3 regions of the Pediococcus acidilactici genome follow, and region 3 is predicted to be linked to each of the others. Evidence: predicted binding sites of a transcription regulator. Region 3 holds the regulator's gene; each other region holds the start of a gene.
What was found. The regulator Rex, encoded in region 3, represses fermentation and respiration genes when NADH is low (regulators of the CRP and FNR family bind a similar motif). The targets are predictions, from matches to a motif close to TTGTGAANTANTTCACAA.
Positions count from the first base shown of each region.

Region 1: the regulator Rex is predicted to act here: its motif matches at 1,827-1,844, upstream of I6H64_RS04820 (CidA/LrgA family protein).
Region 2: the regulator Rex is predicted to act here: its motif matches at 1,748-1,765, upstream of I6H64_RS03595 (GntP family permease).

Region 1 is NZ_CP066046.1:953,782-957,066, reverse strand. Features, by position in the region: gene I6H64_RS04830 (sensor histidine kinase) at 1-902, shown strand, start outside; gene I6H64_RS04825 (LytR/AlgR family response regulator transcription factor) at 902-1,636, shown strand; gene I6H64_RS04820 (CidA/LrgA family protein) at 1,924-2,334, shown strand; gene I6H64_RS04815 (LrgB family protein) at 2,334-3,062, shown strand; ribosomal protein L20 leader region at 3,121-3,245, shown strand.
Region 2 is NZ_CP066046.1:731,715-734,999, reverse strand. Features, by position in the region: gene I6H64_RS03600 (glycerate kinase family protein) at 1-425, opposite strand, end outside; gene I6H64_RS03595 (GntP family permease) at 441-1,733, opposite strand; gene I6H64_RS03590 (ATP-binding cassette domain-containing protein) at 1,908-3,285, opposite strand, start outside.
Region 3 is NZ_CP066046.1:191,624-194,908, forward strand. Features, by position in the region: gene tsaD (tRNA (adenosine(37)-N6)-threonylcarbamoyltransferase complex transferase subunit TsaD) at 1-430, shown strand, start outside; gene I6H64_RS00940 (serine hydrolase domain-containing protein) at 446-1,423, shown strand; gene I6H64_RS00945 (redox-sensing transcriptional repressor Rex) at 1,438-2,082, shown strand; gene I6H64_RS00950 (zinc ribbon domain-containing protein) at 2,378-3,025, opposite strand; gene I6H64_RS00955 (hypothetical protein) at 3,191-3,285, opposite strand, start outside.

The sequences.
Region 1 (3,285 bases), 760 kb from region 3:
CGATTCGAACCGATCTGTCTTTGAAGGCGATTCAATCCGGAGAGGTACAAATTGCCAATAATTTTCACGAAATTAATTGTTCAGAGCCCAAATGCCCGCTCCATTCGGCAATTGTGGTCCCGTTGTTTATTAAAGAACAGATTATTGGCAGTTTAAAAGTTTACTATAAAGAACAGTGGCGATTAAGCCCGGTAGAAATTCAATTAGGGATGGGGCTCGGAGAAATCTTGGCCATGCAGATTATGCTGGGTGATATGGAAAGGCAAACTGAGCTGGTTAAGGATGCAGAAATTAAATCGTTACATGCCCAAGTGAACCCGCACTTCTTCTTTAATGCAATCAATACAATTGTCGCGGTGATGCGCCAAGACAGTGAAAAGGCACGGGAGTTGTTGATTCAATTAAGTACCTATTTCCGGGCTAACTTGATGGGGAGCCGGGAGGTGGTAATTCCATTATCACAAGAATTTAAACACGTAAGAGCATATTTATCTTTGGAACAGGCTCGTTTTCCAGGAAGGTACCGGGTGCTGTTTAGCAACGCGGTGTCCGAAAATGCCCTCGTCCCACCGTTTACAATCCAAATTTTAGTGGAAAATGCGGTTCGCCACGCCTTTAATCCCAAAATGAAGGATCAACAGATTAAGGTGGGGGTTAGTCAAGTTGCCAACGCGTTAAAAATCGTGGTTGCAGATAACGGGCACGGAATTGACCCTCATATCTTAAAACAGTTAGGACACCAGGTGGTTGATTCTCAAAGTGGTAGTGGAACGGCTTTACAAAATTTAACCGCCCGGTTTGCGGGACTTTACGGTGAGGCAGCAAATTTAGATATTCAATCAAGCTCTGAAGGAACGACAATCACCGTGAAAATACCATTTCAAGAAGGGAAGCAAAAGTGATGAAAGTATTGATTGTTGACGATGAGCCATTAGCTCGCCAAGAATTAAATTACTTATTGGAGGAAAACCCCATCGTTGACCAGGTTGCGGAAGCTGATGGAGTGGTGGAGGCCGACCAGTATGTAGCAAATGAACATCCCGATTTGGTATTTTTGGATATTAAGCTTGAAGATGGTAATGGAATGGCTTTGGCGAAAAAATGGAAGAAAATGCCGGTTTCACCATACGTGATCTTTGCCACTGCTTACGACCAATATGCTTTAGATGCGTTTAGTGCTGAGGCAGTGGACTACGTACTCAAACCATTTGAGCAAAGTCGCATTAATGAAGCGCTTGACCGGATCAAAAAATTATTGGATCGGCAGCAACGCGATTCCGCCAATTACCAGCAAAAATATCTTAATCCGCGACTGTCAATTACTAATGAAGAACGAACGATCGTGATTAAGAAAAATAACATTATTTATTTAGAAGCGCAGGGGGGCACGGTAATTATTCACGTGGCCAATTTACCATTAGTTACCAGCAAGCAGCCCCTCCGAAAACTATTGGCAGAATTGGATCCGCAAAAGTTTTTGCAAGTACATCGTAGTTACGTGGTTAACCTTGATTCAGTTTTTGAATTACAACCAAGTTTCAACCATACTTACCAATTGACGTTATCGAATGGAATTAAGATTCCGGTGAGCCGTTCGTACGTTAACGAAACCAAACGCCACTTAGGGATGAAGTGAGTAATAATTCGGGTGACTTAGTTGATGGAAATTAAAGTTATTCCATAAACTTTTAGTTATCTTAATTTTTAAAAAGTGATCACAACTCTAGGTTAAATTGCTTAGAGAAGTGGTCACTTTTTATGTTGAAATTATTAAGGGCATTTCATCTCGGGTAGTTGGTATTCTATCCAGAATTAGGGTCAATTGATTGTGAAAACGGTTACAAATCGATCGAAATCACTTAGAATTAATGGTGAGCAAGGGAAGAAAAGCCCTTGAATCAAGTGTTTTAAGGAGGAATTCTGATGAAAAAAGATCAAGAGAAAAAGAAGACGCCAATCCTTGTTCAAATGGCGATTTTTGCGGCGATTTTATTCGTTTCGCAAATCATTTCTCAGCTATTTCCCGCAAACATTGTGGTTCCCACTCCGTTAATTGGTATGATTATTTTATATATTTTATTGGCGACCCACATTGTTAAACTCGAACAAGTTGAAAAATTTGGTGACTTTATGATTGGCTTAATTGCTTTCTTATTCGTTCCATCGGGAATTCAATTAGCCGGTAGTTTGGATTTAATGAAAAGGGAAGGGCTCCAGGATATTATCGTGGTGGTCATTTCGACAATTATTCTCCTGGTCGTAATTGCATACGTAGGAGCATTTTTCATTCGAATTCACCAAAAAATTACGGGTAAAAAGGGGGACGATGAATAATGGATGCAGCTTTAGCAACACCGTTTACCGGAATTTTTATTTCTTTAGTAGTTTATCTAATTGGAATGTGGCTTTTTAAAGTTAGCAAAGGCTTCTTCCTATTTACCCCGTTATTAGTTGGAATGGTTTTAGGAATTGTAATCTTAGTTCTTTGGGGAAAGGGAATTGGTTCCACAACTGTCGCAGTTTATAAAAAGTACTATTTACCAGGCGGCAACATGATTTTTTGGTTTTTAAACCCGGCTACCGTGGCGTTTGCGATTCCGCTATATCGGCGGAACGATATTTTTAAGAAGTACTGGGTAGATGTATTCCTAACCTTGTTCGTCGGTGGTTTTATTTCCCTATTTGGTATTCACATGGTCTCCAAGCTAATGGGACTATCCCGAGTTTCGATTGCGGCTATGCTGCCTCAATCAGCAACTACCGCAATTGCCATGCCGATTGCCAAGGGGATCGGAGGGGATCCGGCAATTACGGCGATGGTCTGCATTATCAATGCCGTAATTATCTATGCGTTAGCCGAATTCTTAATTAAAATCTTTAAGCTCAAAAATATCTCTAAAGTGGGAACTGGATTAGGACTGGGAGTTTCCGGACACACCGTTGGTTCAGCCAAAGCGGTTCAATTAGGTTCAATTGAAGGTGCAATGGCATCCGTAGCGGTTGTAATCGTTTCACTAGCGATGGACATTCTAGTTCCAATCTACGTAAACCTCTTTATGTAAAAATAATTTTTTAGTTTAGTTGACAGAGACTGATTATTTTGGTATCTTAGTAAACGTTGAGAAAAAGCAGAGGCCACCGCTTCTCGCCTTGTAACTTAGAAGTTGCTGGGCTAAAGAACGTTGAATGGATGTTGAAGATCCAAAAAAGCGGGTGGCGTGTGCCATCCGCTTTTCTGCATTCTCGATAATTTTCCTGGAGGTGAAGAACCATAGCAAAAGATAC
Region 2 (3,285 bases), 540 kb from region 3:
CCACCATCGTTAGTGGCACTGCCACCGATGCCAATGATTAACCGATCAACTCCTTGATCAAGTGCCTTTAAAATCAGTTTGCCCGTCCCGAAAGTAGTTGTTTTTAATGGGTTCCGAGTGGTTTTCGTAACGTATTGGATTCCACTGGCTTGCGACATTTCAATCACGCCGGTATGCTGGTCACCTAAAATTCCATAAGTGGCGTTTACGGGCTTACCAAGTGGACCGGTAACTTCAGCAGTCAACAGCCGTCCCTTAGTAGCGTCAACTAAAGATTGTACGGTTCCTTCACCACCGTCTGCCATGGGAACGAGTGTATAAGTCGCTTCCGGGAAAATTCTTTTAAGTCCCGTTTTAATGGCGTTAGCGGCTTGTTTAGCCGTCATTCCATTTTTAAATGAATCTGGTGCAATCACAAATTTCATTATTCTACTCCTTTATTAAAAGAATCCATACATTACGGTTGCAACGATGGTCATTGACAATCCGACCAAGGTTTCATAGATAATTGAACGAGAACGTTCCTTAATTTCCATATGCATGGCATTGGCCGTAACGTGAAAGTAATTCCCGTGTGGCAAGTGATCAATTACCGTCGCCCCAGTATGTACCATCGCAGCAGCGCCTAACGGACTTACCCCAAAACCTAAGATGGCCTTACTAAAGGAGCCCGTGGCTAAGATAACCCCCGTCGACGTTGAAGCAGTTGCTGCCGCCATTAAAATTCCAGCTAACGGCGCCAAGAAAATTCCAGAAACGTGGCTGATTTTGATTAATTCAATAATTTTATTTGGCAAACTAGACGTGGTAATTAACGCGCCAATCATTCCTGCCCCGATTAAAATCATGACTACGTCGGTCATTCGGGCAATTCCAGATTGAGCGTAAGCCTTTAATTGCCGTCCCTTTCGCATTGCTAACGTCCCAACTACGGCAGCAAAGGGAAGCACGTAGGTGGCATCCAAATTTAAATTAGTTAAACCGTGAATATGTAAAAGTGAACTTAACGGATTTAGTAACAACAAAACAATCGCTAAAACCGGGGTTACCAAGGCTGTGGCCAATGATGGCAACTCCGTAGGTTGCTTAGGCTTAGTTAAATTTGCAATATCCGTATCTAAGACCGCACTCCCACGATGCTTCAAAAAGGAGGCCACTAAAACTGCCACAATTAAACCAACGACGCTGGGAATAAAGTCTGCAATCATGATCTGACTTAGATTAACACCAAACCCTTTTGCTGCAGCAATCGAATTGGGATTTGGTGAAATAATGTTTCCGGCTTTGCCGCCTCCGGAAAGGGCAACTAAGAGCGCCAATTTTGAAATATGCATGCGTTGGCCAACTTCAAGCGCAATCGGCGCAACGATTAAGACGGCAACTGGAATAAAGACTCCCACTCCCGTAATTACCATTGTCGCTAATGCTAAACTAAATAGCGCTAACTGATCCCCCAGTTTGTTAACAATGGTCTTAGCGATCACATCCGCTGCGCCGGATTCCATCATCACCCCGGCAAGCATTCCGGCTGCAATTACCCGTAACACAGTTCCCATAACGCTTTGCGAACCTTGAATGAGGACGTTAATGGTTTGGCTAAGCCCTGCTCCACCTAGCAAACAACCTAAAATTGCCCCCAACATTAACGAATAAACGGGGTTTAATTTCTTGAGAATAAGGATAATGGCAACGGCTAACCCCACTAGCGCTGCCCACCATGGTAATAAATGCATGAAATACTCCTTTCTTGTCAATCAATTCACATAACATTATACAGCTAATCACAAAGTAAAATAACCTCCTTTTCAAAAGTAAGCGCTTAACTTATCAAATATATAAAAAGGCTCTCCGTTACCAGATCCTCACCCTTCAGTGAGCTTTGGTAGCGAAGAACCACGTAATAATTATTAATCTTTTGCTGTGTTCTTAAAACGGCGCCAATAATTTGCTAAATATTGGGTGGTGAGACTTTGAGGGTCTTTAATTAATTCACCAGGCTGACCGGTTGCAACAAGCTTGCCACCGTTTTGACCACCAGTAGGGCCTAAATCAATTAAGTAATCCGCGTTTACCATTAAATCGAGATCATGGGTAATCACAATAATGGTTGCCTGTCGATCCAGCAAACGTTGCATGACTTGTAGAAGTACGCGGACGTCTAAAGGATGTAATCCAATGGTTGGTTCGTCAAAAACAAATAGGGTGTTGGCTTGTTGCTGATTAAGATGCTTCACTAGTTTTAAGCGTTGCGCTTCCCCGCCCGATAAGCTAGGAGTGTTTTCACCCAAATGTAAGTATCCCAACCCGACTTCCATTAAGTTTTGCAAGTCTTGTTGAATCTTGGGTTCGTCCTTAAAGACGGCAATCGCTGATTTTACGTCTAAGTTTAAAACGTCCACAATCGACAAATCGTGCCATTTAATTTGCTGAATTTCAGGATTGTAACGTTCTCCATGACAAGTTGGGCAGACTTGTTGCATGTCTGGTAAAAACTGAATATCTAAAGTAATGCTTCCCGTCCCGCCGCAAGTCGGGCAGGCGCCCTGCTTGTTATTGTAGGAGAAGTAGCTTGCCGTGTACTTTCGTTTTTTGGCTGCAGGTTGGCTAGCATATAGTTTACGTAAATTGTTCATGATATTAGTATACGTGGCAACCGTTGATCGAACACTTTTGCCAATTGGTTCGGCGTTGACGCTGACTACCTTTTTTAACGGAGTTTTTAGCTGCGTTACTTGTTTAGGGAGACTACGTTTTTGAGATTGCGCGGTAATTGCTGGGACTAAACTATCTAGGATTAAGCTGGTCTTCCCTGCGCCGGAAAATCCGGTAACCGTGGTAAGCCGGTTGACGGGGATTTCAGCCCGCACATTTTGTAAATTGTAGTAGTCTTTAACGGTAAAATCGATTAATTTAGCAGGGTCCTGATTATTGATTTTCCGGACGTGAATCATTGCCGTTCCCTTCAAGTAAGGGCCAATCAAGGAATCGGGATCTTCGGCCAATTCTGCTGGAGTGCCTTGATTCAAAATATAGCCGCCTTCCTGACCAGAACCGGGGCCAATTTCAATAATTTGATCAGCAGCGCGGATAACGGCTAAATTATGGTCAACGACCACCAATGAATTTCCTTGATCAACTAATTCCCGAAAGACTTTTAGCAAACCACTAACGTTATCAGGATGCAAACCAATGGAAGGTTCATCCAACACGTATAAGACTCCCGTAGTCTTTGTACGTAAAGTTCGTGCTAATTGGATTCGTTGTAGCTCCCCTGTCGAAAGACTA
Region 3 (3,285 bases):
GGAGCACGATGACAACTTTGACTTTAGTTTTAGCGGGTTAAAGAGCGCGTTTATCAACACGGTGCACCACGCGGACCAAGTTCACGAAGAATTGGATAAAGCGGACTTAGCGGCTAGTTTTCAGCAAAGCGTGGTTGACGTGATTGTGGCCAAGACGATCCGCGCTTGCAAAGCGTTAGAAATCAAACAGTTGATTTTAGCGGGCGGCGTTGCTGCGAACCGGGGTTTACGGGATGCCTTAGACCAACAACTCAGCGCCCAATTTAATGATTTAGATTTCGTGAAGGCGCCCTTAAAACTTTGCGGCGATAATGGCGCAATGATTGGGGCAGCCGGCGAAATGCTGATGCGTCACGGAGTGTTTGCCGATTTGACGCTTAATGCCGATCCGAGCCTAGAGTTTGATTGGGAACCGGGCGCGACTAAATAAAAAGAGGTGGCAAAGATGACTGAGCAAATGCACCAGATTCATCAGGTGATTGAAAAGGGAATTCAACAACACTATATTAATGGAGCTTCGTACAGCTTCATTTTACCAAACGAAATTGAAAGCCGTTACGAAGGCGTGCAGGGCGGTAAGGAAGGCAACGTGTGCCTTGATCCTTCGATGATTTACGACGTCGGTTCAATGACTGAAGTAATTGCGACCACGACCCGGATTTTTCAGCTTTTAGCGATTCAAGAAATCCGGCTGAAAGATCCGATTAAAAAGTACCTGCCAGGGTTTTCCAACCCGGATGTCCTAGTGTTGCATTTGTTAACGCACACTAGTGGGATTCCGGTGGAAATTCCGGGAATGTACCGGTTGACCGGGATTGAATTTATCAATGCGCTTTACATGGTTGATACGGATTTTGAGCCTGGCGACCACGTGCAAGTTTCTCCGTTAAATTTTGCCCTTCTGGGAATTATCATTCGGACGGTGGACGGTTCCATTGACCGGGCGGTACAGGACAAGATTTTGTATCCGTTGGCAATGACTAACAGTGGGTTTAACCTTAACCGCCCTAAGATGCGTTTTGTGCCAACGAGAAACGATCCTAAACGGGGACAAATTCAAGGTCAGGTTGAAGATCAGTTAGGATTGTTGTTAAATGGAGAAAGCGGGCATGCAGGTCTATTTTCAACGTTAAATGATCTAACGGTTTTCACCGAAATGATGATTAATCGGGGAAGTTACCAAGGTAAAGAAATTCTTGATCCGCAGTTGTTTGATGGAATCAAGAAGGTGGATGTGGACGGCCAATCGCTCGGCTGGTGCCGTTTCAAGGAAAACCGCGATGTCTTTTATGGCAGCAGCCCAACCGGGTTAATTGCCTTTAATAACCAAAATAAACATGGTCTCGTTTTGCTACACGATTATATCGAGGATGAAAAAGTCCACGTGGCAATGCGTGACGAAATATTAAAAGTTGTTCAATAGAGGATGTGGAAAAAATGGCTAATTTTAAACTTTCAATTCCGACCACCCGTCGGTTACCTTTGTATTACCGCTATTTGCGGCGTTTATCAGACCAAAAAGTAGAAAAAGTTTCCTCCGCAATGTTGGCTGAATATTTACAAATTGATGCAGCAACCATTCGACGGGATTTTTCTTATTTTGGACAAATGGGCCGGCGTGGGTACGGCTACGATGTTCAAAAGCTTTTGGAACTTTTTGATGACGCGTTAAGACAAGATATTAACGCAAACGTTGCTTTAGTAGGGGTAGGGAACCTCGGACGGGCGTTACTAAACTTCAAGTTCCACCGGGTTGGAAATGCACGGATTACCGCGGCTTTTGACGTTGATCCTAAATTGGTGAATACGGTGCAAAACCAAATTCCAGTTTATGACATTAAAAACCTAAAGGAACAAATTAAAGAACAACAAATTACCGTGGCAATTTTAGCGGTTCCTGCAGAAAAAGCTCAAGAACTTACTGACCAGCTGCTAGAAGTTGGTATTCAAGGAATTTTGAACTTTACTACGGTTCCACTGACCGTGCCAGAAAAAGTGATTGTGCAAGACGTGGACCTTTCTGTGGAACTACAATCGCTAATTTACGGAATTAACCGGCGGGAAATTGAAGAATTAGAATAAATGTATTGAAGGCTTACTGTTTATATATTGCGGTAAGTTTTTTTATTAGCTTAAGAATGGATTATGGATACGTGGTTTTTAATTTAAAAGATAGGTGCATAAGTATATAAAATACTAAGATAGTGGAAAAATCTTAGGTTTGCTAAGAAAGGGATGGCTTTTTAGAAAAAGTTGGCATCTTGCTAGTGAACTTTAATTTGGTTGAGTTTCGTGCTCGTTGACTCAAAAAAAGACCAGAATTTGTGAAAAATTCTGGTCTCTTTTTATTTTGTAATTAATCAAATTTATAACTCGATTAGTTAGCTTGAGCGCCACACTTGTTGCAGAACTTAGCACCTTGAGCAAGCGGTGCGCCACAACTACTACAAAATGCGCTCGCTGATGATGCAGCATTATTTGCATCTCCGCTTACGGCGTTAACAATTTGTTGTGTGTTTTGAGCTCCTTGTTGAATTGTGCGGTCCGTTTGTGCTCGCACGTTGCGATCCGCTTGATATGTAGCTAATTTTTGGGTGAGTTTTTCTTCTAATTCTTCACTATGATGTGCTTCGAAGAAAGGTAAGTCAATTGTTTTACTAATTCCGGAACGTTCATAGTTAAACGTGGTTCTGATTCCACTACCAATTAAAAGCACCCCAACGATAATTGCGATTAGTGCCGAAAAGAATGATGAGCCCATTAGCGCTACTCCAATAATTGCAATTAATAATCCTAAAAAGATTGAGCTCAGCTTATATGATTTCGATGTGTATACGTTAGTAATTCCTGAAAGGGGAGATGAATCTTTTTGCTTACCGGCAGGAACCAAACCAAAGAAAACTGTATTTGGCATATTTACCCGTAAGAAGGCGTCATCTAGTGTAATACTTCCCTTTACCCAAAACGCTAATAAACTAACGGAAAACGCATCGCTATCGTTTTCAACAACTGCAGATTGTACCATTATTATTCCTCCTAAATTAACAGATATAACCATTATATATTCACAATTAAGGTTTTGTAAACCTCTTTTACAAAGTATTAGCAGGAGAAACAAGCCTGCCCTGCTGCATCAATAAAAAACTAGGAAATTTATCTAACTTTCCTAGTCTTCTTAATTAGCATTAACTTATTTTAGTTTCAAACCAGAAACTTCCAAGTTACGTTCGTAGGTCTTAATGGAATCACTAAGGGTAGAAACGTTGTCATCAGAAGTAATCTTTT